DNA from 3 places in the Bacillus sp. M5A3_1b genome. Region 2 is predicted to be linked to each of the others. Evidence: riboswitches for the same ligand, from Rfam matches in the RefSeq annotation. Region 2 holds a riboswitch; each other region holds the start of a gene.
The links. A riboswitch is a leader RNA that binds a small molecule or an ion and turns the genes downstream of it on or off. The one in region 2 is predicted to bind thiamine pyrophosphate.
Positions count from the first base shown of each region.

Region 1: linked by a shared signal. The riboswitch ahead of tenA (thiaminase II) and the one ahead of thiM (hydroxyethylthiazole kinase) in region 2 are both predicted to bind thiamine pyrophosphate.
Region 3: linked by a shared signal. The riboswitch ahead of tenA (thiaminase II) and the one ahead of thiM (hydroxyethylthiazole kinase) in region 2 are both predicted to bind thiamine pyrophosphate.

Region 1 covers NZ_JBKEZY010000006.1:293,943-301,822, forward strand. The annotation lists gene ACLBWW_RS18895 (homoserine dehydrogenase) at 1-98, opposite strand, end outside; gene ACLBWW_RS18900 (heterocycloanthracin/sonorensin family bacteriocin) at 467-796, opposite strand; gene tenA (thiaminase II) at 1,097-1,786, opposite strand; TPP riboswitch at 1,909-2,014, opposite strand; gene ddlB (D-alanine--D-alanine ligase) at 2,087-3,001, opposite strand; gene pdxR (MocR-like pyridoxine biosynthesis transcription factor PdxR) at 3,006-4,454, opposite strand; gene ACLBWW_RS18920 (homoserine dehydrogenase) at 4,615-5,658, opposite strand; gene ACLBWW_RS18925 (esterase/lipase family protein) at 5,746-6,987, opposite strand; gene ACLBWW_RS18930 (DUF3914 domain-containing protein) at 7,264-7,605, shown strand; gene ACLBWW_RS18935 (lipoprotein BA_5634 family protein) at 7,680-7,880, opposite strand, start outside.
Region 2 covers NZ_JBKEZY010000012.1:94,645-102,524, forward strand. The annotation lists gene ACLBWW_RS25125 (YhgE/Pip domain-containing protein) at 1-2,810, shown strand, start outside; gene topB (DNA topoisomerase III) at 2,852-5,041, opposite strand; TPP riboswitch at 5,470-5,579, shown strand; gene thiM (hydroxyethylthiazole kinase) at 5,643-6,458, shown strand; gene thiE (thiamine phosphate synthase) at 6,475-7,134, shown strand; gene ACLBWW_RS25145 (anaerobic C4-dicarboxylate transporter family protein) at 7,250-7,880, opposite strand, start outside.
Region 3 covers NZ_JBKEZY010000007.1:287,563-295,442, reverse strand. The annotation lists tRNA gene ACLBWW_RS21245 (tRNA-Asn) at 1-75, shown strand; tRNA gene ACLBWW_RS21240 (tRNA-Glu) at 77-148, shown strand; gene ACLBWW_RS21235 (CBS domain-containing protein) at 279-698, shown strand; gene ACLBWW_RS21230 (DUF3965 domain-containing protein) at 994-2,145, shown strand; gene ACLBWW_RS21225 (hypothetical protein) at 2,374-2,712, opposite strand; gene ACLBWW_RS21220 (SH3 domain-containing protein) at 2,718-3,872, opposite strand; TPP riboswitch at 4,142-4,253, shown strand; TPP riboswitch at 4,314-4,416, shown strand; gene tenA (thiaminase II) at 4,499-5,194, shown strand; gene ACLBWW_RS21210 (ABC transporter ATP-binding protein) at 5,163-5,912, shown strand; gene ACLBWW_RS21205 (ABC transporter permease) at 5,912-6,664, shown strand; gene ACLBWW_RS21200 (ABC transporter substrate-binding protein) at 6,661-7,662, shown strand; gene tenI (thiazole tautomerase TenI) at 7,673-7,880, shown strand, end outside.

The sequences.
Region 1 (7,880 bases), on a different contig from region 2:
TTTAATAACAGTGTCAATTCATCTCTGTTTCCGTATAAATCCCTTGCTATTTTTCTCTTTAGTTTGTACGAATGGATAATAGATTTAAGTTCAATCATTTTAATACACTTCCTAATATAATTTTACTTACCCCAATATTTTAAAAATAAACAGTTCTTTTAAATCTTATTTAAAATACACTCAAGTATCTTCATTTACTATCGATTAACATTACATTAACCTTACATAGCTGTAATAATTTCTTTTGCTACCCACTAACTAGAAGCAACAGATTCCTTATTTGATGGTAAAAATATAAAAAAGCAATGATTAGGTTTTAAGTCTAGTCATTGCTTTATATATCTTATCTTGATTTACAACTAAAAATCTAAATATCATTCTTTCACTTGAATGCTACATATGTTTTTATTAAATTCTTTAATAAAAATTATATAATGCTTCACTAATGGATTCCTTTTTTCTCTTATCAATATTCATATGTTACAATAGTACCAGTTGTATCAGTAGTACCATTAAAACCACTAAAACAATTTGAACAACTACCACAGCCACCACAACCTCCGCAGCCCCCACAACCAAAACAACCAAAGCAACCAATACAACGGAATCCACCACAACGAAATCCACCACAGCGACCTGCACAACCTCCACAACGACCACCACAACCTCCACAGCGACGAACAGCATCTTCAATATAGTAATATGGATATTGGTTTTGTTGGTCCCAATACACGATATTTCCAGGCTGGTAATCATTAAGGCTTAACGCTTGTAGTTCTTGTTGAAACTGATTCATTTTCATGACCTCCGTTTATAAACTTCAACCTTTTCAATACTTTCCTATATTTCTGTTCGTTAAATCTAAGTAGAAATAGCGCTATCAACTAAGTTCAATACGTACACCTACAAAGTATGACCTATCACTAGATAATGTACCTTGTTCATATACCTATTTTTAGGTTATTTTTCCCATAGGCTCATTTTTATAAATTGAAAAAAGACGCACTTAGATCGATGCGTCTTTTTGCGATACTTCTTTTGTGAAATCATATACATAAGTATTATTCATACCTGTGAATAACAATACCTCTACTCATTATCCAATTACATCTTTTATTTCTGTATTGACTGGCCACTTTTCTAAAGTATAGGCCATTTCCCAAAATGAATATTCATATTGACTGCTAATAATAAAGTGCTGTTTCATTCGATTTCGATCTGCCTCTGTCACTTTTTCAGCTATTGTATCTAACCGTGTAATTTGTTCTTCAACTAATGTTCTGAACCAATCAGATCCATAAGCAGAAATCCATTCGTTATAAATTGGCTCTTCTGGCTGACACTCTTTTAAACGTTCACCAATTTCATAATACAACCAATAGCAAGGTAAAATTGCTGCAATGATATCGCCTAAATGTCCTTCATACGCAGCACGATACATATGTGAAGTATAAGCGTATGCAGTTGGAGCAGGGATAAAATTATTTTTCTCTTCTTGTGTTATCCCTAGTTTCTTCGCAAAGTTCTCATGTAAAGATAATTCCGCCTCGTATGTATTTTGAGCATGATGTGCCATACGAGCTGTCGTTTCTAATTCTAGAGCCTTTGCAGCTCCTAAAGTTTGTACTCTAGCGAAGTGACTCAAATAATATGAATCCTGAAGTACGTAATAGCGAAAACTAGCTAAATCTAACGTTCCTTCACCAAGTTGTTTTACAAAAGGATGATGAAAACTAGCTTCCCAAATTGAATCTACTTCTTGACGTAATGATTGTGAAAATGTCATTTAAATCCCTCCAATAAAGTATAAAATTTAAGTATTTACCCACAGTTATTAAATCTGTAAAATAAAAAAACTTTCTTTACAAACGTAAAGAAAGTGAAATTGACAGTATTTATTCATAAAATAGTAATGTCTTCCCACTTCCCTACGCTAGTATTAACCAGATCAGGTACTAAGAGTCTCAAATTCTCATTTGATCTCAGCCTATAATAGGCCCCCCTAGTGGATAAATATTTAATTTTCGTATTGCATTCATCATAACATACTTCATGTTACTGTCAAAAGTATTCATGATAGCGCTTCTTAAAACCCTTCTTCTTTTCTTACTTTTAATGAAGTTTCAATAATCATATCTAATAGTTTACTATAATGAATACCAGCTGCATCTGCACTTTTCGGTAGTAAGCTTGCTTGTGTCATCCCTGGTAATGTATTAACCTCCATTACATATGGAATTCCGTCCTTTACCATCATATCCACCCTTGCATAAACGCTGCATTTCAATGCTTTATAACAAGCCAGTGACGCTTTGTTTACACGTTTCTTCAATTCAGCTGGAAGTTCGATAACTTCTTCAATTGTACTAACATCATCATATTTTGCATTGTAATCAAAGAACTCAGCTGCATGTCGGATTGAAATAATAGGTAACTGTTTTCCATCAAAAATTGAACATGTAATCTCATCACCTTTTATATACTTCTCTATTACTACTTCAGAATCCCATTCAAACACAGTTTCCAGCATTGAAATTAATTCATCTTTATCATATACAATCTTTACCCCAACACTTGATCCACCAGAGTTTGGTTTTACCACTAACGGAAATCCTAACTTATCTAATTCATCAAGATTTAGATCCGCCATTTTTGTAAGTTCAATCCAATCGGGTGTTTCTATACCTTCATAGCGTAAAATCTTTTTCGAAATATTTTTGTCCATACATATACCGCTAGATAACATATTGCTCCCGCTATAAGGAATACCTAAACTTTCAAGCGTGCCTTGAACTGTCCCATCTTCTCCGTATTTTCCGTGTAATGCGAGCAGCGCAAAATCAATGTCCTTCGCTTTTTCGATTAAATCCATTTTTTCATCTAACGTAATTGGAACTATTTCATACTTACTTTTATCTAAATGTGTGATCATTTCATTTCCAGTCATAATTGATACTTGTTTTTCAGAAGATACTCCACCCATAATAACGCCAATTCTCATTTCCTCAACTCCAAATTTCATTTTTTATTGTATCACCAATTATTTTGATTCCCCGAACTATGTCTTCTTCTTTCAGACGTGAAAATCCTAATCGAAAAGTGTTCGCTCCTCTTCCATCAGAATAAAATACATCTCCAGGAGAAAATGTAACCCCTTGCTCATAACACTTTTGCAAAAGCCTACGGGCATGAATTTTTTCTTCTAACTCTATAAATAAATGAAGTCCACCATCACCGGTCATTCTTTGAAACGGAATGTACTCGTTACACGCCCCAACAGCTAACTCATATTTCTTCTTATAAACTGATCTTGCCTTTTTTAAATATCTTTCAAAATATCCTTCATGTAAATATTGAAATAGAACAGCTTGATCTAACGTAGATGTGTGAATCGTTCTTGCTCTTTTTACACTTTCTAAATGATGAATCAGCTCTTTATCTGCGATGATCCAGCCTACACGTAAACCAGGGAAAAGTACCTTTGAAAAGCTACTAATATAAATTACATTATTACCAGCGCCAGCAAAAGTTAATAATGGTGCTAAATGTGAACCTGAATAACGTAGCTCTTCATTAAATCCATCTTCTATAATAGGAACCTTATATTTTGAGAATAATCTCATCAGTTCCGTTCTTTTCTCCGAACTCGTAACAATACCGGTTGGATTATGATAGGAAGGAATTAAATATGCGAAATCAAACTCTTTTTCACGCAAACTTTTTTCTACTTCGTTCGTATCGATGCCATCTTCATTCATATTAATTCCGTGAACTTCAAGTCCATGTAAACGGAAAAGCTTCAATGCAGCATGGTGAGTTGGATTCTCACAAATAACCCGCCCTGATTTCTTTGATAACGAGGATAGCACGATGTCTAATCCTTCTGTAAATCCATTTGTAATTAAAATATCTTTGTTCGAAATATCTACACCTTTCATTTCCATATAATGAAGTAGATAATTCATTAACGGTCTATAACCTTTTGCGTATCCGTAGTTTAATACGACATCCCCTTCAATGGACATACGAGTAAGAAAAGCTCTTTTGAAATTTTCCACATCAAATAGCTTTTCGTCCGGAGCAATGCTATTAAAAACAATCATTCCTTTTTCCCAGCGAACACCATGTTTCATTAAATCTAATTCATCCGCTAATAAGGTAACGGTATTAAGTTTATTTTTCCAATCTATTTCAACAGACGAAGTGTTCGATATATCAACCTTCGCTACAAAATTCCCTTTCCCTTTAACTGCATAAATGAGTCCTTCTTGCTCTAAATCCGCATAAGCAGCGAGTACAGTATTTCTGCTCACACTTAGTAATTCACTTAGTTCCCTAGTTGAAGGGATTTTTTGATCCCCGAGCAAATGACCTTTCATAATCATCTTTTTCAAATAATCTTTCAATTGAATATAAACGGGACGATCTTTCACAACTTTAAAATCTTTAAACAATTCCTTACCCCCTGCAATCATTTTTGCATATTTATTTCATTCTCAAAAGGTCCACTACATATGTATTTTTTATAAAGGGCGGTACGGTCTTATAAAGTGGAACTTTAATCAATGGGGCTGATTATCACCCACTGATTATTATCCCTTAGTAACAGGCATTTTACTGCCTATTACTAAGGGATAAATCTTTGCGGTATAAGTTAATTACATCTTTTAAAGCTGCTGCTGCGGCTCCGCGTGGATTGGAAGCACCACCAATTGTAGTAACTTGCCCCATCGTATCTGTAAAGAACGTAATTCCTTTTTCTGTCCCATTTACTTTTGCTAGCGGATGATCTTTATCTATTTCGTACGGTTCCACATGAAGAACCACTTTACCGTCCTTATCCTTATATGCTGAAGCTATTAATTTAATATATTTATTTTGTTCTTTAGCATTTCGAATTTGTTGTTTTGTAACATGTTCGATTCCTTTTATATGTATATCAGTAAGCGTATTTTCTGTTCCCATTAAACTATTTGTCAAAAGTAACAATTTACACGCACTATCAGAACCACTTACATCTAATATTGGGTTCGTTTCAGCAATCCCTTTACTTTGCGCTTCTTTCAGTGCTTCTTCAAACATAATATCTTCCTCATACATTTTCGTAAGAATATAATTAGTTGTTCCATTTAATATTCCTTCTATTTTTTCAATACTGCAACCTGCTAAACTAAATTGTCCGATATCTAGTGTCGGTAGTGCAGCGGCTGTTGCACCGCTATATCGAATTCGTACATTTGCGCTTCTTGCTGCTTCATTTATTTCTCTCCAGTTTGTAACGAGCGCACCTTTAGAAATTGCTACTATATCCATCTGTTTCTCAATCGCTTGTTTCATATATTGTTTCCCTGGATTTCCATCTTTAAGATTTGTAACTGTTGATTCTACCAATACAGTACCACTTATGCTAGTTGTAGCACGTTCCTTCGGATGATACTCTAAATATTTTTCAATTGCAGCGGTACCGCCACCATACATCAATAAATGATGAAGAGATAAGCCGTCTTCATTATGTATTGCAATATTTCTCCCTAATACGCCACTTACAACTAATTGAATCCCATATGTTTCATATATATATGAATACTTTTCATTTAATAATTTTATAAACTCTCTGCCTACTGTTCCGTATCCTGATAATACAACTTGAATTTTCATAATATCCCCCCATATTTTTCTACCAAATCCCTCTTTCAATATAATATAAAGCGCTCTCGAATTCCATCGAGAGCGCTTTATTATTACCTATTTCGGTAAACGTGATAGCTTTTCAGCAATTGTTCTATAAAATTCTTGAATGCTAGAAAAACCTAACGTATCTGAAACACTTAATCCTACCATGTCGAGATGGTCCCAATTCGCTTTCGTTTCGATATGATTCCATTTTCCAACCTGTAATGGCTCATTATTATTTACAGCAACATTAGAAGATGGTGCAATCATAGAATTTGTATTTACTACACCATCATTTTGCCACCAAGAAGTATCAACTAACGGACGGTTTTCTTCATATCTCGCATAAGAACCTAAGAAAAATGCATTCCCCATCAACACTTTATTCATCGTTATATGAGGTAAATGCAAACCTGTTATAGGTGCTGCTTCTGATGCATGTCCACTATAAGATAAGTAATACACATCCGGTTGCGTCTTTACCCAATTATTTAACTCCTTTGCACCATCAGTACTTAAATCCCATTGACTAATGTCTTTTGTATTTTTCCAAATTGAACTATTTAGAATACGATTACTATATTGGAAAAAGGACTCTCCAGCATTCTTCTTTATACCCCATTGATCCAATTTAAAATCATATAACGATAAATTATTGTTTCCTCCAAAGCTTGCAGCTGTAATGAGTAAATCTTTAACGAACGGCAGCAGAAGACTACCATCCGCAAGTGTTGTACCGTTGTGAGGGGTTGCTAATGTTGTAACACTATGAACATATGATTTTCCGCCTTCAAATAGTGGTGATATTTTGGTGTCTGGGTGATTTTTCACATAATTCTTTTCTTCAAAACTACCTTCTTTTAATAGCTGTACTAATGTTCTAATCGTTTGTCCACCCATACTATGCCCAACTAAATGAACTTTATTTGTTTCACTCCAATTCGGTGCAAAACCACTATAAGTTCTACCAAAACGATTATGTCCATGTTTTTCAGCATGTGCGGCACCGTAGTCTACTGTACCACCGTTAATTTGCGCATATAATTCACATGCACGATCCCAGTTACTAGAAACAGGTCCAACAGCTGCGGTATGTACCATATAACCACTTTGTTTCAAATCTTCCTGTATATCATGAACACCACCCCAATATTTTACGCCAAGCATTTCTTCTCTACCCCATCCAGCAAATCCATTCACCAATATGATAGGATAATTATTTTGTTGTCTCTCTTCAGCGTACGTTATTTTCATTGCGAATGAACATACAGTCACTAATACGAAAAAACATATTTTTAAAAATAACTTCCCCATACTTCCCCCCCTAATAAAACGTTTACATTTTTCTTTAAAAAAATTCACAGCATGCTTTAATAACTTAAACATAATGTAAAGCATTTTATATACGTTGTATATATAGAAAACATATACAAATGTTGATAAATATTAATTCAAGTAAACATTTACTGTTTACAATACAACTTGTAAATCTGATTATTAGAATTTATAATTAGATATAGTTTCCTCATGTTAAATAGATTTAAAAACCATAAGAAAACTAATCTCATTGCTTGAAAAGGAGGAAAAAGCATGAAAATCGGATCAAATATTCATACATTATCTCAACCTACTAACATAACTCCATCTACTCTTGAGCATAATACTATCTCTTCTACTAAACTTGAAAGTAAGAAAGTAAATGATCCTATCAAGTTTGATATTCGTTCATCTGAAAAAGAAATGAAACAACCTGAGCATAAATTTAACGGATTAGATTTATGGAAGATGTTAAAAGATAAAGGTGTTCCTTTATGGATCATACTTGAAATGCTACAAAGGTCTCGTAAGGAAAAAGAATCTCAAAATAATTCAGTTCAAAATTCAAATGCGATTGAAGAACTGAGCGAGACGCGATTAAATGAAGTAATGTAAACTATGTTATCTAAATGGTCTAAATTAAAAAGAGTTCAAGGCTGATAAAATTCCTATCAACCTTGAACTCTTTTTTATGATTTTTCTCCAATCGTGACAAATTGAACTGATACTTCTTTCTCAAAATCTTTAATTAACTTTCTTACTTTTACATATTCATTAGTCAATGTATTATCTGTCGACATTTTAGGTTTTTCGTCCCCTAAAGATTTTTTCAGATGAAGAAGTTGCATTTTTGTTTCATTTGCCTGTATTTCTTTATATACACTATTGCT
Region 2 (7,880 bases):
CATGGTTTAACATTAAAGCTTCTTGGGATCCTTATGGAAATACAAAAGAGGTTCCCATTGCCGTTTCTAACCAAGATGCAGGCTCTAATTTAAGAGGGAAAGATATCAATATCGGGGACGAGATTGTAGATTCTCTAAAGAAAAACAAGAATCTTGGTTGGAAATTTGTAGACCAAAAGCAGGCGATTTACGGAGTTGAGCGTGGGGATTATTATGCAAGTATTACAATCCCAAAAGACTTCTCTGAAAAAATTGCAACTGTTCTGGATGAAAATCCACAAAAGCCAGAACTTGATTACTATGTAAATGAAAAAGTAAATGCGATTGCACCGAAAATTACAGCAAAAGGTGCATCAGGTATTACAGAAGAAATTAGTAAAAACTTCGTTAAAACAGCGAACGGTGAGATTTTTAAAATCTTCAATGACCTTGGAATCGATTTAGAAACAAACTTACCAAGTATCGAGAAAGTAAAAGACCTTGTCTTTAAGTTAGAAGCGCAGTTCCCAGAAATGAATACACTGATGGATAAGGCGTTAGATGATGCGACTCGAGCAGAGGATGTAGTAAAAGTAGCGCAGAAAGAATTGCCGGTTGTAGAGAGTGTTATTAATGATGGTCAGGATACACTTAAGAGCTTAGATGCATTCTTTGCGAGAAACGATGAAACATTGAATCGTGCTCCAGGAACTATTAAGAATAATTTAATTGCAATGCAAACAGGTTTGAATAGTGCGGCGGCGATTACGGATTTCTTAAAAAATCCATCTTTTGATTTCAATATGGCACTTCCAGATCCATCTAAATTCCCAGTGTTACCTAATATAACTATTCCACAGATACCAGAATTACCGCAGGTGAATGGTCAATTATATAAAGATATAGCTAAAAATATTGATCAAACTGTAAATAATGTATTCGGCTCAATACGTGTTGGAACAACTTATGCACAGGGAGTTATAAACGGGTTACAAAATGGTAATTTTGATCCAGAAAAAGCGAAACAAGATCTTAATAAGGTTTCTGAGAATCTTCAAGGTCGTGTGGATAGTGTTTCATATGTAATTGATATCTTTACTAAATTTAAAGAATCCGCACCAACTGATTCTGGAAAAGACTTCTTCCAAAAACGAATAGATAAATTAACGAATCTTAAATCAGCTATCGAAAATGCAAATGGCGGCGTTAAAGATATCGCTAATATTATAGGTACAGGGCAAGAAGTGAAACAAGATGTAAGAGATGCTACTAATCAAAAGTTAAATGCAATAAATAATTTAGTAAACCAAGCGGAGGCAGATTATAATGCGACGTTTGTAGCGGATTTTGAAAAAGCGGTAAGTACGGCTGAACAATTAAAAGATAAAGCTGGAAATGCACAACAGAATTTAAATCAAGAAATAAAAAAAGTTAACGAGATATTAGACAATGGTAGAGAAGGCTATGATCAGGCTGTAAATAATTACAGCAGATTAAAAACAGAGCTTGAAAAAGCTAGAGAAGACTTAAGTAATAAAGGTGTTAACGGACTAGATTCTACAAAAGTAGCTTTAAATGATTTAAATGGCCAGTTCAAAGCCGGGCTAAATTTAGTTAACGATATGATTCCTGTTATGGAAAATACGAATAAAGTTTTAGCAGATGTAAATAGTGATAAGAACACGAATAACATGATTTCTAAATTGAATAAAGTAAAAGATGGTCTTCAAAAAGGAATCGATTTAACTGATAAAGGAATTGACGCTATTAATAAAGGTCAAAAACCAGCGGCAGATGTTATTGAGAGTATTAATGAAGTATCTAAAAATGTTTCGGGTCAAATAGGTGACATCTTAGCTAAGTACGATTCAGAAATCGTTCCAAACTTTAATGAAGCAATTGCTCGTACAAAAGAGATGTCGAAAAACACATCTCAAATTTTAAAAGAAGCAGACAAAAAGCTTCCAGATGTTAAAAAGCTACTAGAAGATTCATCAAAAGGCTTAGTAGACGGTAAAAAGAAATTAACAGACATTAAGGCTGACATGCCGGAGACTGAGAAAAAGATTAAAGACTTAGCAAATAAAATTCGTGATTTTGAATCTGAAGAGGATATAAAAGACATCATACGCTTATTGAAAAATGATGTTGAAAAGCAAAGTGATTACTTCGCGAATCCAGTAAATTTAAAAGAGAATAAGTTATTTGCGATGCCAAACTATGGTTCAGCGATGTCACCATTCTATACAGTGCTTGCATTATGGGTAGGCGCATTATTAATGGTTTCATTATTAACGGTAGAAGTGCATGAAGAAGGCGCGAATTATAAGAGTCATGAAATTTACTTCGGACGTTTATTAACATTCTTAACGATAGGTCTTTCACAAGCGTTTATCGTATCGATGGGAGATATATTCTTACTCGGTACGTACGTAGTCGATAAGTTCTGGTTTGTATTATTTAGTTTATTTATTGGCGGGGTCTTCGTTTGTATCGTATACTCACTCGTTTCTATTTTCGGAAACGTTGGGAAATCGATGGCGATCATTTTACTTGTACTGCAAGTAGCAGGATCGGGCGGAACATTCCCAATTCAAATGACACCAGCGTTTTTCCAAGCACTTTATCCGTTCTTACCATTCACATACGCAATTAGTGCAATTCGTGAAACAGTGGGTGGAATGCTTTGGGATATAGTAACTAGAGATTTACTTGTGTTAAGTGCTTTCGTAGTAGTTATGATTGTAGCTGCGTTATTACTGAAAACACCAATTAACAAATCGAGTGAAAAGTTTGTTGAGAACGCAAAAGGAAGTAAAATTATTCATTAATAATAAAAGGTTCCTACCGAGAGTGGTAGGAACCTTTTTGTTTAATCAAATTTTAATTTCTTTAAAGCTTCTGCGAACGGATTATTTAATGGTTCTTCTTCTTTTTTCTGTTGTTTCATATATTTTTGAACGTCACGCTTATCAGCCTTGCTTCCAGATTCCTTTTTACGTCTTTCTTGGAATGTGGATAATTTCTCGCGATAGCCACATTTACATGCAAAGGTTTGTCCCGCACCTTCACCACGTAATTCTAACTTCTTCTTACATTGCGGACAACGAGCGTTTGTTGTACGAGATACGTTTTTACGATGACCACATTCACGGTCTTGGCAAACGAGCATTTTTCCTTTTTTGCCGTTTACCTCTAGCATTGGTTTACCGCAATCTGGACAAGACTTCGTTGAAATGTTGTCATGTTTATATTTTTTATCACTCGATTTTATTTCAGCAACAATTTCTTTCGTATAGTTCTTCATTTCTGAAATGAATACTTCTTTCTTTAATTTTCCTTTAGCGATAGCTTCTAACTTTTGCTCCCATTCGCCAGTTAGTGTAGGAGATTTCAGTTCTTCTGGCACTAAATCAAGTAACTGACGGCCTTTTGAAGTAATATGAATATCTTTACCACGTTTTTCAAGTAAGAACGAATTGAATAACTTGTCGATAATATCAGCACGCGTTGCTACAGTACCTAATCCACCAGTTGACTTTAACGTATCAGCAAGTTGTTTATTTTGCGTATCCATATATTTCGTAGGATTCTCCATTGCTGAAAGTAAAGTCGCCTCATTAAAACGTGCAGGTGCTTTCGTTTGCCCTGATGTTTGCATAATTAACTTTACAGTTAATGTATCGCCTTTTTCAATGTGAGGTAGAAGTTGTTCTTTTACGTCATCAGTTACATCATCATCTTCAAAGCGATTTTCATATACTTCTTTCCAACCGGCATGTAGAATAGTTTTTCCACGTGCGATGAACGTTTCATTGCCAACTTTTGTGCGTAACGTTAGTTGCTCGTATTCGAATGCTGGGAATAAAACGGCTAAGAAACGTTTTACAACTAAATCATAAATTTTACGTTCTTTATCTGTGAAGGCTGAGAAGTTAACGTATCCTTCTGTCGGAATAATTGCGTGATGATCACTTACTTTACTATCATCAACAAATGACTTATTAGACTTGATAGGCTTTTGTAATACTTTATGTGCTAAAGGACGGTACTCTCCAACGCCACATGCTTTTAGACGCTCTGGAAGTGTCCCAACGATATCAGATGAAATATAGCGTGAATCTGTACGAGGGTATGTTAGCACTTTGTGTTGCTCATACAATTTCTGCATAATGTTTAATGTTTCTTTCGCAGAGTAACCGAATTTTTTATTGGCATCACGTTGCAATTCAGTTAAATCGTAAAGACCAGGAGAGAATGACTTCTTCTGTTTTTTATCAATTTCCACAACAGTAGCATTATGCTTATCTAAACCTTTTACGATACCATCAATTTTTTCTTTATTAAAACTGCGGCTATTACCATTTGCATCTTGCCAAGTTAGTTTTAACTGATTCGTTGTTTGTGCTTCGATACCGTAGTAAGTTTGAGCTTTGAAGTTCTTTATTTCATCTTCACGATTAGCGATCATAGCGACAGTAGGTGTTTGTACACGGCCGCAATTCAGCTGGGCATTAAAGCGAGTCGTTAAAGCGCGAGTCGCGTTAAGACCGATGTACCAGTCAGCTTCTGAACGTGCGACAGCCGAAGCGTATAAATTGTCATATGCTTTACCTGGTTTTAAATTTGCGAAGCCATCTTTAATTGCTTTGTCAGTAACAGATGAAATCCATAAACGCTTAATAGGCTTCTGTATTTTAACTTTATCGATAATCCAACGTGCGACTAATTCGCCTTCACGTCCAGCATCTGTCGCTACAATAATTTCATTTACATCTTTTCTAAGAAGTTGGCTTTTTACAGCGTTAAACTGTTTCCCTGTTTGTTTAATAACGGTTAGTTTTAAACGCTCGGGTAGCATCGGTAAATCTTCTAAATTCCACTTTTTATATTTCACATCATAGCTTTCTGGATCTGCTAATGTAACGAGATGACCTAAAGCCCAAGTTACAATATATTTACTACCTTCAAGGTAGCCATTTCCTTTTTTATCGCACTTAAGTACACGCGCAATATCTCGTGCAACGGAAGGTTTTTCAGCGATTACAACGCTTTTTGACATATTAAAAACATCCTTTCAAATTTCCATACGTTAACTATAGCATACATCTTCTTGAGATTCAGTTTCGCTCCAGATTTGAACGTTTTTTAGTGGTATGAACAAAAATTGTTTGAAATCAAATGATGGTGATAGAACATAATCTACACGAGGATGAGACTATGAAAAATAGATACTTATTTATCCCGCATTAACAGGCAGTAAGACCCCTGCCTCAAAATTCAGCAGAAGCAAAGAAGTTAGGTAGGGGATCAACTGCCCATAAAAGCCCGATTGGTTCAACTAATAATCAGTGGGGGATGAACAAAACCCCCACTGATTAAAGTTTCACTTTATTATGCGTATTGTTTTATCAGTTGCTTCTATATGAAATAGAAAAGTAAAGAACTTGTTATTTTACTAGAATAAGAGTAGACTTTGAAGTAGATGAATAATAAGCACATGGGAGTTTGTGGATGCAAACTGAGAGTATGACTAATCCGTCATTGACCATTTGAACCTGTTGGATAATGCCAGCGTAGGGAGAGTGTAAAAGCACATGTTCAGGCACTTTGCGTACGCGCAAAGTGCCTTTTTGTGTATCTCCCATCACTATAGTTAGGGGATGAGAAGGATGAATATGAAAGAAATTAGTAAAGTAGTGGATTTGGTGAGAGAATCTAATCCGCTCGTTCATAATATTACAAATGTTGTTGTAACAAACTTTACAGCTAACGGTTTGTTAGCGTTAGGGGCATCGCCTGTAATGGCGTATGCAAAAGAAGAAGTAGCAGAAATGGCTAGCATTGCTGGAGCATTAGTATTAAATATGGGGACACTCCGTCCTGAAGAAGTAGAAGCGATGTTACTTGCGGGTAAATCAGCAAATGTGAACAATGTACCAGTACTGTTTGATCCAGTTGGTGCAGGAGCAACATCGTATCGAACAGAAGTTGCGAGGTATATTCCGACTGAAATCGAGTTAGCGATTATTCGCGGGAACGCAGCTGAAATAGCGAACGTTATTAATGAGAGCTGGGAAATTAAAGGGGTAGACGCCGGTGTTGGAAATGGCAATGTTGTAAGTATTGCAAGGCAGGCAGCGGATGAATTAAATACAGTAGCGGTGATTACTGGAAAAGAAGATGTTGTTACAGATGGAGAGCGAACGATTCTTATTCGAAATGGTCACTCTATTTTAACGAAGGTTACGGGAACTGGTTGTTTACTAACTTCTGTAATAGGAGCATTTGTAGCAGTAGAAAAGGATTATGTAAAGGCAGCAGTAGCGGCATTAACGTTTTATGGTGTAGCTGCGGAACTGGCAGCTGCTAAGACAGTGGAAAAGGGACCTGGTAGTTTCCAAATTGAATTTTTAAATCAGTTAGCGAATACTACTTCAGGTGATATTGAGAAGTACGGGAAGATTGAGATTATATAGTAAGGAGGGGAACTAGATGCCCTGTATTACAAAGGCTGACATGTCCAGGTTGTTATCAGTATATTTTATAATGGGAAGTAACAATTGTGCGAAAGAGCCGCTACAAGTATTGAGAGATGCACTCGAAGGCGGTATAACAATTTTTCAATTTCGTGAAAAGGGAGAAGGCGCTTTAACAGGAGAGGAACGCATTTGTTTCGCAAAAGAACTACAAGCAACTTGTAAGGAGTACGGTGTACCGTTCATCGTAAATGATGATGTGGAACTAGCTCTCGAGTTAGATGCTGATGGCGTGCATGTTGGACAAGATGATGAAGGGATTACTTCTGTTCGTGAAAAAATGGGGGATAAAATTGTTGGTGTATCTACACATACAATTGAAGAAGCACGCTGGGCAATTGAAAACGGAGCTGATTATTTAGGTGTTGGCCCTATTTTCCCAACGAGTACGAAAAAAGATACGAAAGCTGTGCAAGGAACGAAAGGCTTAGCTCATTTTAGAGAGCAAGGAATTACAATACCGATTGTCGGGATTGGTGGCATTACAATTGAAAATACAGCATCAGTTATAGAAGCGGGTGCAGACGGTGTTTCCGTTATTTCTGCGATTAGTTTAGCGGAATCTGCGTATGAAAGTACGAAGAAGCTAGTTGAGGAAGTAAATAGGGGTTTGTAGGAAAACGGAACTTCACAAAAATAGTAAAAAACATAATGGACAGTTAAAAATATTTAAACAAACGTTTGATTAAAAAAGCACAAACCCTTTAAAACTTTGGGTTTGTGCTTTTTCTTTAAAACATAATTGAAATTAAGAGCATTCCAATTCCGATAGAAGTGAATGTTGCGATTAGGCCTGGAATCATAAAGCTATGATTTAAAACATATTTACCAATACCTGTTGTACCAGTACGATCGAAGTTAATGGCAGCAACGATTGTTCCATAGTTTGGAATGAAGAAATATCCATTTACTGCAGGGAACATTGCGATTAGTAGCGCTGGTGGAATACCGAGTGATAATCCAAGAGGCATTAAAGCACGTACTGTTGCTGCTTGGCTATATAGTAAAATAGATAGAATGAATAATGCGATGGCAAATAGCCATGGTGCACTTGTTACTAGGTGCTGTATTGATCCTTGAATCATATTTAAGTTTCCGTTAAAGAAAGTATCTCCCATCCAAGCGATACCGAAAATAGCAACAACTGCTGTTGCCCCCGCTTTAAAGACGTTACCAGACACGATGCTTTCTACATTTGGTTTGCAGAAAATAATAATAAGAGCTGCGATAGTTAACATAACCATTTCAATTGTGTTTGGCATGGAAAGACGAATTAACTTCCCGTCAACCATCCATCCTGGACGAAGTGCTTCAAATGAACCGAGAAGTACGACAAGGAAAGTTCCCACTAAGAAAAGGATA
Region 3 (7,880 bases), on a different contig from region 2:
TCCGCAGTAGCTCAGTGGTAGAGCTATCGGCTGTTAACCGATCGGTCGTAGGTTCGAGTCCTACCTGCGGAGCCATGGCCCGTTGGTCAAGTGGTTAAGACACCGCCCTTTCACGGCGGTAACACGGGTTCGAATCCCGTACGGGTCATAAAAAAAAGAGTCAGCAATATGCTGACTCTTTTTTATTTTGTGGAATCCTCCTTTATCAACTGATTTTCCTGAAATAAATAAAGGGATTTAGGAAAAGCTATGGTATGTATAAAAAGGAGGAGACAAAAATGACACGAGTGAGAGACTTTATGAGTACTCATGTTGTACATTGTACACCGCTAGACAATGTATATGAGGCTGCTGTAAAGATGAAAGAAGAATCGATTGGATTGATTCCAGTTGTTGAAAATGAGCAAGTTGTTGGGCTTGTTACAGACCGAGATTTAGTTGTTCGTGGGATTGCTGAGAAACATCCTGGATCTAATAAAATTACAAATGTAATGACAACAAACATTGTTTCAGTTTCTCCAGATGATTCTATTGAAAAAGCTACAGAGTTAATGGCACAGTATCAAATTAGACGATTACCAGTAGTTGAGGATGGTCAACTCGTTGGGATGCTAGCACTAGGTGATTTAGCTATAAGAGAATCCGCAGATGATCAAGCTGGATTTGCTTTAAGTGAAATTTCGGAGCATTTGGAATGAAGAGAGTCTTTCATTAGTCGGATAAGTTACGTATAAAAATCAGATGCATTATTCTAGTATATGGATTAAACTAATATGTTAGCATGATGTATCTGAGACATTATATAATATAAGTATACAGTTAGTAATTTCGACAGTTTATTTAAATTTGTCATTCCTAATTTTAAATAAGAGAAAAAATGATATACTGATAGATATAAGTATTATGAAAGATTTCGAATATAACAATATTCATTGTTAATGATGTAATAATGGATTAATATTTCCTATGTAGACAAAAGGGAAGGGGAATTATATGAGGGCTGTACAGCGCGATCCAAATTGGAATTTGGTTACAGATACATATATAGAACCAAATAATTTCGCTGAATTATTTTCTTTGCTTGTACCTTGTCATCCGAAAGGTGAAGGGAAAGAACGAACTATATTAGTGTGGAAAGAAAAAGAATTTTATAAAGAAGAAAATTTAGCGGCATTTATCGTATATGGAATGGATAAAGTAAAAAATTTGCCGCAGTTTCATAAAGATGAAATTCCAACTCTAGTACGTATTCTTCGCTTATGCCAAGAGATTGGTTGGTATGAAGAAGCAAATACTTTTATGATAACTCAAGGACTAGCTGAGTTTGTTCACACTTCATTGGAATATGAAACGTGGGATCTTTTGACGCAAGCAGTTGCTTTAAACTATTTAATTATTAAATATCGTATTGGTGAATTGACTGATGGGGATGTAGAAATTTGGGATAGGGTTAAATTTAATGAGAAATGTATAAAGGATTGTAAACATCTATTATCTCATAAAGAAGTATTGGAATTTACATTCTTTTATATGTGTAAGAGAGCTAAATTACTATCAAAAGAGCAATTAAATAGTGATATGATGAGTCTAGCGATGTATTGTAATACGTTTGTGTATGACTTATACACACATGACCTATTACGAAAATATCGTAAGTGTACAGACTTCCTATCATATTATGGACCTAGTCAAGCGGTGTTAGCTTGTCAAAGAGCTGTACTTTCTCAAATTTCAGATCGATTAGACCCATTGAAAACTACTCATGTAGATGATTATTTATATGTAATGAAAGAAATGATGGAGCATATGACGATAGGAATAATGGATCGATATGATCATTTTATCGGGAAGTTATTATCATATGTACCATTTTTCGAAATGATTCAAGTTCCACAACATGCATATTATTGTGAAGAATTGCTGTATATTTGTAAGGGCATTGAATATAAAGAAGAAATATTACGCAATTATATATTTATACAATTACATGATTGTTTACCATCATTCTTTAAACTATTTCTTAAAAATAAACGTTATGCAACAATTCATGATATTCTGTTCTATTGGTGTGATGATGAACAAAGAATAAGCTTAGAGAAAAAATATAATCTTAGCTTTATTTATGAAAAATATGCTTGCGGATAAAGAGCATTTTCTATATAAATTAAAAAGGATCTCAAGTTTATATGAGATCCTTTTTTTATTAGTAAAGCAAGGAAAATGCAATTAAGACGAGAAATAACATTCCATAAAGGAGAAATTGTGCCGTTTTACTTCCTTGTATACCAAAAAAAGTATTTATTTTTGTGTATAAATTCAATATATATTTTATCGGATTATCTTTGAAAGATCGGTACACAGTGTCTCCTCTTTCTAAGCTTCTTGTTCGTGTTTTTTTGTATTAGGGACATGAATGTATCTAGCTATGAATAATAAAACAGCCATAAAGAATACAGGAAATACGGTAGATAAATAAAAACCATTACTAATAATATTTGTTATTAGGGCACTTAATAGAAAGATGGCGTTATATATATGAGCAATTTTTTGTTTTAGTTGTACTTGAAAGGATTCCATCATAATTTCTAAAGCAACAAAAGTAATGATAATAGATAAAAATACAGTGTTTGTATTGTAAATGATTAAACAACAGATTAAACCTAAAAAGGCGAAGTATTCAATTAAGAGAGGTATATTGATATTGCGTTGCATACAATTTACCTAACTAAATATGGCAGTGGGTTTACTGCATTTGTTTTTTCAAAATTCCATTCTCCATTGTGTAATTCAAAATGAAGATGTTGCCCGTATGAATGACCTGTGTTTCCCATATGACCTACTAATTGTCCAGCTTGTACTTGATCACCAGCTTGTACAGTGCGATCTTTCATGTGTGCATAGACTGTCGTATATAATTTCCCGTTTATTTGATGGGCGATGAACACAACATTGCCATAGCTAGCTGAATAATATGATTTCACAACTTTACCTGCAGCTGCCGCCTGGATTGAGACATTACCTTGAGCTGCAATATCTATACCATAATGCATTTGTTCCCAGCGTATATCAAAGGTTGAGCTAATTCTTCCTTGAGTAGGGAATTTGAAAACTGCTGGAATGGAAGTAGTTTGAGCCGTTTGAGCTTGTGATTGATTTTGCATCACATAATGTTTTGCTACGTATCCGTATCCTGTGCCAAAACGAATTTTATACCAAGTTCCTACAGTTTCCACTACTTGTATTTGTGTACCATTTTGTAATGAACCAAGTAGTGCACTACTTGTACTAGCGTTGCCACGTACATTAAGTTTAGGTGTTGCAACTGTGTATTTCGTATTATTTTGAACTGTGATGCCTTTTACTAAAGGCTGTGAACCATTAGATACGAATGCTTTTTGTACGTAACCTGTTTTGCCATTATGTAAAATTTTATACCACTCGCCTTGTTCTTCTTGAATGGTAACGAATTTCCCATTTGGTAATACATCTAAAATTGAAGATTCTAAATTAGGTTCAGAACGAACGTTTAATGCATTGGCATTAACGATGTACTGATTATTAGATTGAAGTTTGTTTTTTAGTAGAATAGCATCTTTTTGTACGTAACCTACTTTATTATTAACAGATACTTTATACCAGCCATTAGTTGTTTCAAGTATGTTCACTTTCGTATTAAAGCGAATTGTATCAATTGAAGAGCTATTTGCGTTATCTTTTGTATGTAAGGCTACTTGATCGACTTTGACATATCCAGTTTTCACATTAGATAATTGTTCAGCGTTGGCTGTTTGTACATTTGTTTCTCCCATAGAAGGAAGTAAAGAGGCAATTGCGACAGTAGTTGCTGTTAAAGCAGTAGCTTTCATATTCATATAATAGAGACCTCCTCTAGTTGTATAGTTGTAATTTTATTATAGTATAAAGATATAATATAGTGGGTGTATTCACATAAATGTAATATGAAATCAATATAAAAATAAATTTTTCGAGGATAATAATTCCTTTTTATCCAATTAATTAGGATAATAATTTCTAACATAGAATATAAGTATTATATAGTTTTGTTATTTCGTTGACAATTGGGAAAATTAAAACAGTTGATGATGTCTTATTACGATGTTATACTGACAGTGTTAATTTCATAGTTTGCTAGGAGAGCTGGTGTTGCCAGCTGAGAGTAGGCCGTAAGCCTTTGATCCTTTTCATTACCTGATCTAGATTATGCTAGCGTAGGGAAGCAATTCGGACACTAATAATGAGTCCCCGTTTCTTTGCGTATAGAAACGGGGCTTTTTTGTTTGAAAATTTCATATTGAAACCACTAGGGGTGCTTGTTGTGCTGAGAGAGGAATAATCCTTAACCCTTACAGACCTGATCTAGGTAATACTAGCGAAGGGAAGTGGAACAACGAATAAATTATAATTTTATTTGCTGTAACCACTTCTTATTTAGAAGTGGTTTTTTATTTAGATATATAAATTGAAAGGGGATAGCGAAATGAAATTTTGCGATAGATTATTAGAAACTGTACAACCAGTTTGGGAGATGAGTCATAATCATCCGTTTGTAGTAGGTATGGGAGATGGCACATTAGAAAAAGATAAGTTTCAGTATTATATTATTCAAGATTATTTATATTTGTTAGATTATGCAAAGCTATATGCGATTGGTGTTGTAAAAGCAACGAATCCACAAGTAATGGGGAAATTTGCTGAACAAATTGATGGCATATTAAATGGAGAAATGACGATCCATAAACAATATGCAAAAAGACTTGGTATTTCTATAGAGGAGATAGAATCTGCAAAACCATCTGCTAAAAATTTAGCCTATACAAATTACATGATGTCTGTATCTCAAAATGGCACACTTGCGGAATTAATAGCAGCACTTCTTCCATGTATGTGGAGTTACTGGGAAATTGGAAAGCGTTTAAACGATATTCCTGGAGCAAGAGATCATGAGTTCTTTGGTGAGTGGATTCAAGGATATAGTTCAGAAGAATACGGTAGCCTTTGTATTTGGTTAATAGATTTATTAAATGAAATGGCAGTTGGAAAGTCTGACAAAGAGCTAGATCGATTAGAGGAGATATTCCTATATTCCAGTCGATTTGAATATTTATTCTGGGATATGTCCTATCGTAAGGAGATGTGGGGATTTGAGGAGCAAGAACATACTACAGTTTCATAATGTTTCTTTTCATTATGATGAGAAACCAATCATCAATGAATTAAATGCTTCTATACAAGATAAAGAGTTTGTAAGTATTATTGGACCGAGTGGATGCGGCAAAAGTACTCTATTTCGCCTTATTACAGGTTTAGAAGAAGCAAGTACGGGACAGATAGAGCTGACAGAAATAAAGAGCCATCCTGTAGGGTATATGCCCCAAAAAGATATGCTCCTGCCATGGAGAACGATTATTGAGAATGCTGCCCTACCGCTAGAGTGCCAAGGTGTACAGAAGAAAGAAGCACAAATAAAGGCAAAGGAACTGTTACATAAATTTGGCTTACAAGGGTATGAGACAAAATATCCGAAAGATTTATCTGGTGGTATGAGACAACGCGTATCTTTTATTCGAACTTTATTAACAGGCGGGGAGATATTGTTGTTAGATGAACCGTTTAGCGCGTTGGACGCTTTAACGAAGGCATCTTTGCAAGAATGGCTGTTTGAACAATGGAAAGAGTGGGAAAAAACAATTTTATTTATCACTCATGATGTGGAAGAAGCGTTGTTTCTTTCTAATCGAATTTTAGTAGTAGAGCAGCAACCGATAACTACTTTAACCGAGAGGGTTGTACCACTTGATTGTAATCGAATAAGAAAAGATTTATATAAGCCTGAAGTGTTAGCGCTTAAAGATGAGCTTCTTAGTATGTTACAAAGGCAGGTACTCGTATGATGAACCGGTTGAAGGAGCTATTACCTGCCCTTACACTTTCTAGTATTTTACTTGTCATGTGGGAAATTGGCGCAAGAATTGTAGACGAAATGTACATTTTACCGTCACCGTCTGCAATTGTGATGAAGATCTGGAAACTAAAAGATATATTATTTACAGTTCATTTGCCGGCAACCTTATCGGTCGTTTTAATAGGGGTGGCTATTTCTATCGTACTTGGGGTAGGGCTAGCGATGTTAATGAATGCGAGTAATTGGATGGAGAGAGCATTTTATCCACTATTAGTTGCCTCACAAACGATTCCGATTACAGCGCTTGCTCCGCTCTTCGTTTTATGGTTTGGATATACGATCTGGAGTAAGGTTGTTGTTACTGTTTTAATTACGTTTTTCCCAATTGCGATCAATACGTATGATGGACTACGCAGTACGAAAAAAGAATGGGAGGAGCTATTAGTTACGTATGGGGCAACGAAAAAAGATGTTTTTCTTAAATTAAAATTGCCGTCTGCTCTTCCTTATTTTTTCTCAGCTTTAAAAATTGCAGTTCCGCTTAGTGTAATTGGGGCAGCAATCGGTGAATGGCTCGGTGCACAAGCTGGGCTTGGTTATTTCAGTAAAAGAATGATGACGCAGTTAGACGGAGCAGGTGTATTTGCACCCATTGTATTGTTATCATTATTAGCTATTTTCTTCGTCATACTTATCTCAGTATTAGAAAAGAAATTTATTAGTTGGAGGAAGTATTCATGAAATTTTTAAAACGCATCTTTGTGTTGACATTATTCGTTGCAATGATTACTGGATGTTCTAGTAATTCTGTATCAGATAAGAATAAAAAAGAAAAAGAAATAACGGTCATGCTTGATTGGTACCCAAATGCGGTACATAGCTTTATTTATGCGGCGATTGAAAAAGGCTACTTTAAAGAAGAAGGAGTAAAGGTGAATATTAAATTCCCTTCCAATCCGACTGATCCATTAACTTTAGCAGCTGCAGGGAAAGTAACGGTTGGCTTATATTATCAGCCAGACGTTGTCATGGCAAAAGCAAATGAACAAATTCCAGTGAAATCAATTGGAGCTGTCGTACGTTCACCATTAAATCATGTTGTATCGCTGAAATCAGCAGGCATTCAATCGCCAAAAGATTTAGAGGGGAAAACAGTTGGCTATTCTGGAACACCTTTAAGTGAGATGTATTTAAAAACGATGGTAAAAGAAGCTGGTGGTAATCCAGAGACAGTGAAAATAGTCGATGTTGGCTTTGATTTAGTACCGGCACTAATTACGAAAAAAGTGGATGCGGTAACAGGGGCATATATTAACCATGAAGTACCTGTTATGCGTCATGAAGGTCATGAACCAGCATACTTTAATCCAGCTGATTACGGTGTACCAAACTATCATGAGCTTGTATTTGTAACAGGTGATAAAACGTTGAAAAAAGATAAAGAAGCGTTGCAAGCCTTCTTACGTGGTACGAAAAAAGGCTATGATTTCATGAAGAAAAATCCGGATGAAGCATTAAATATTTTATTAAATCATCAAGAAAAAGAAAACTTCCCGCTTGTACCAGAAGTTGAAAAAGAAAGTATGAAAATTTTATTAGAGAAGATGGAAACGAAAGATGAACCATTCTTATCGGATTCAAAAGAGTCATGGGAGAAACAAAATAAATGGCTGAAAGATAAAGGAATGACGAAAGAAATCGTTCCGGCCGATGAGTTATTCGAAAATATTTTAAAGTAGGCGAATGAATATGAAAAATGAGCTTCATGTAATCTCAAATGGTCACATGTCATTCGAAGAGTTAGTGAATGTAGCGATGCAAATTGAAAGTGAGATTGACTATTTGCATATTCGTGAGCGTGAGAAAAGTACGAAGGATTTGTATGAAGGTGTGGAAAGTCTTTTGAAGAAAGGCTTTCCGGCATCAAAAATAGTGATAAATGATCGAATTGATATCG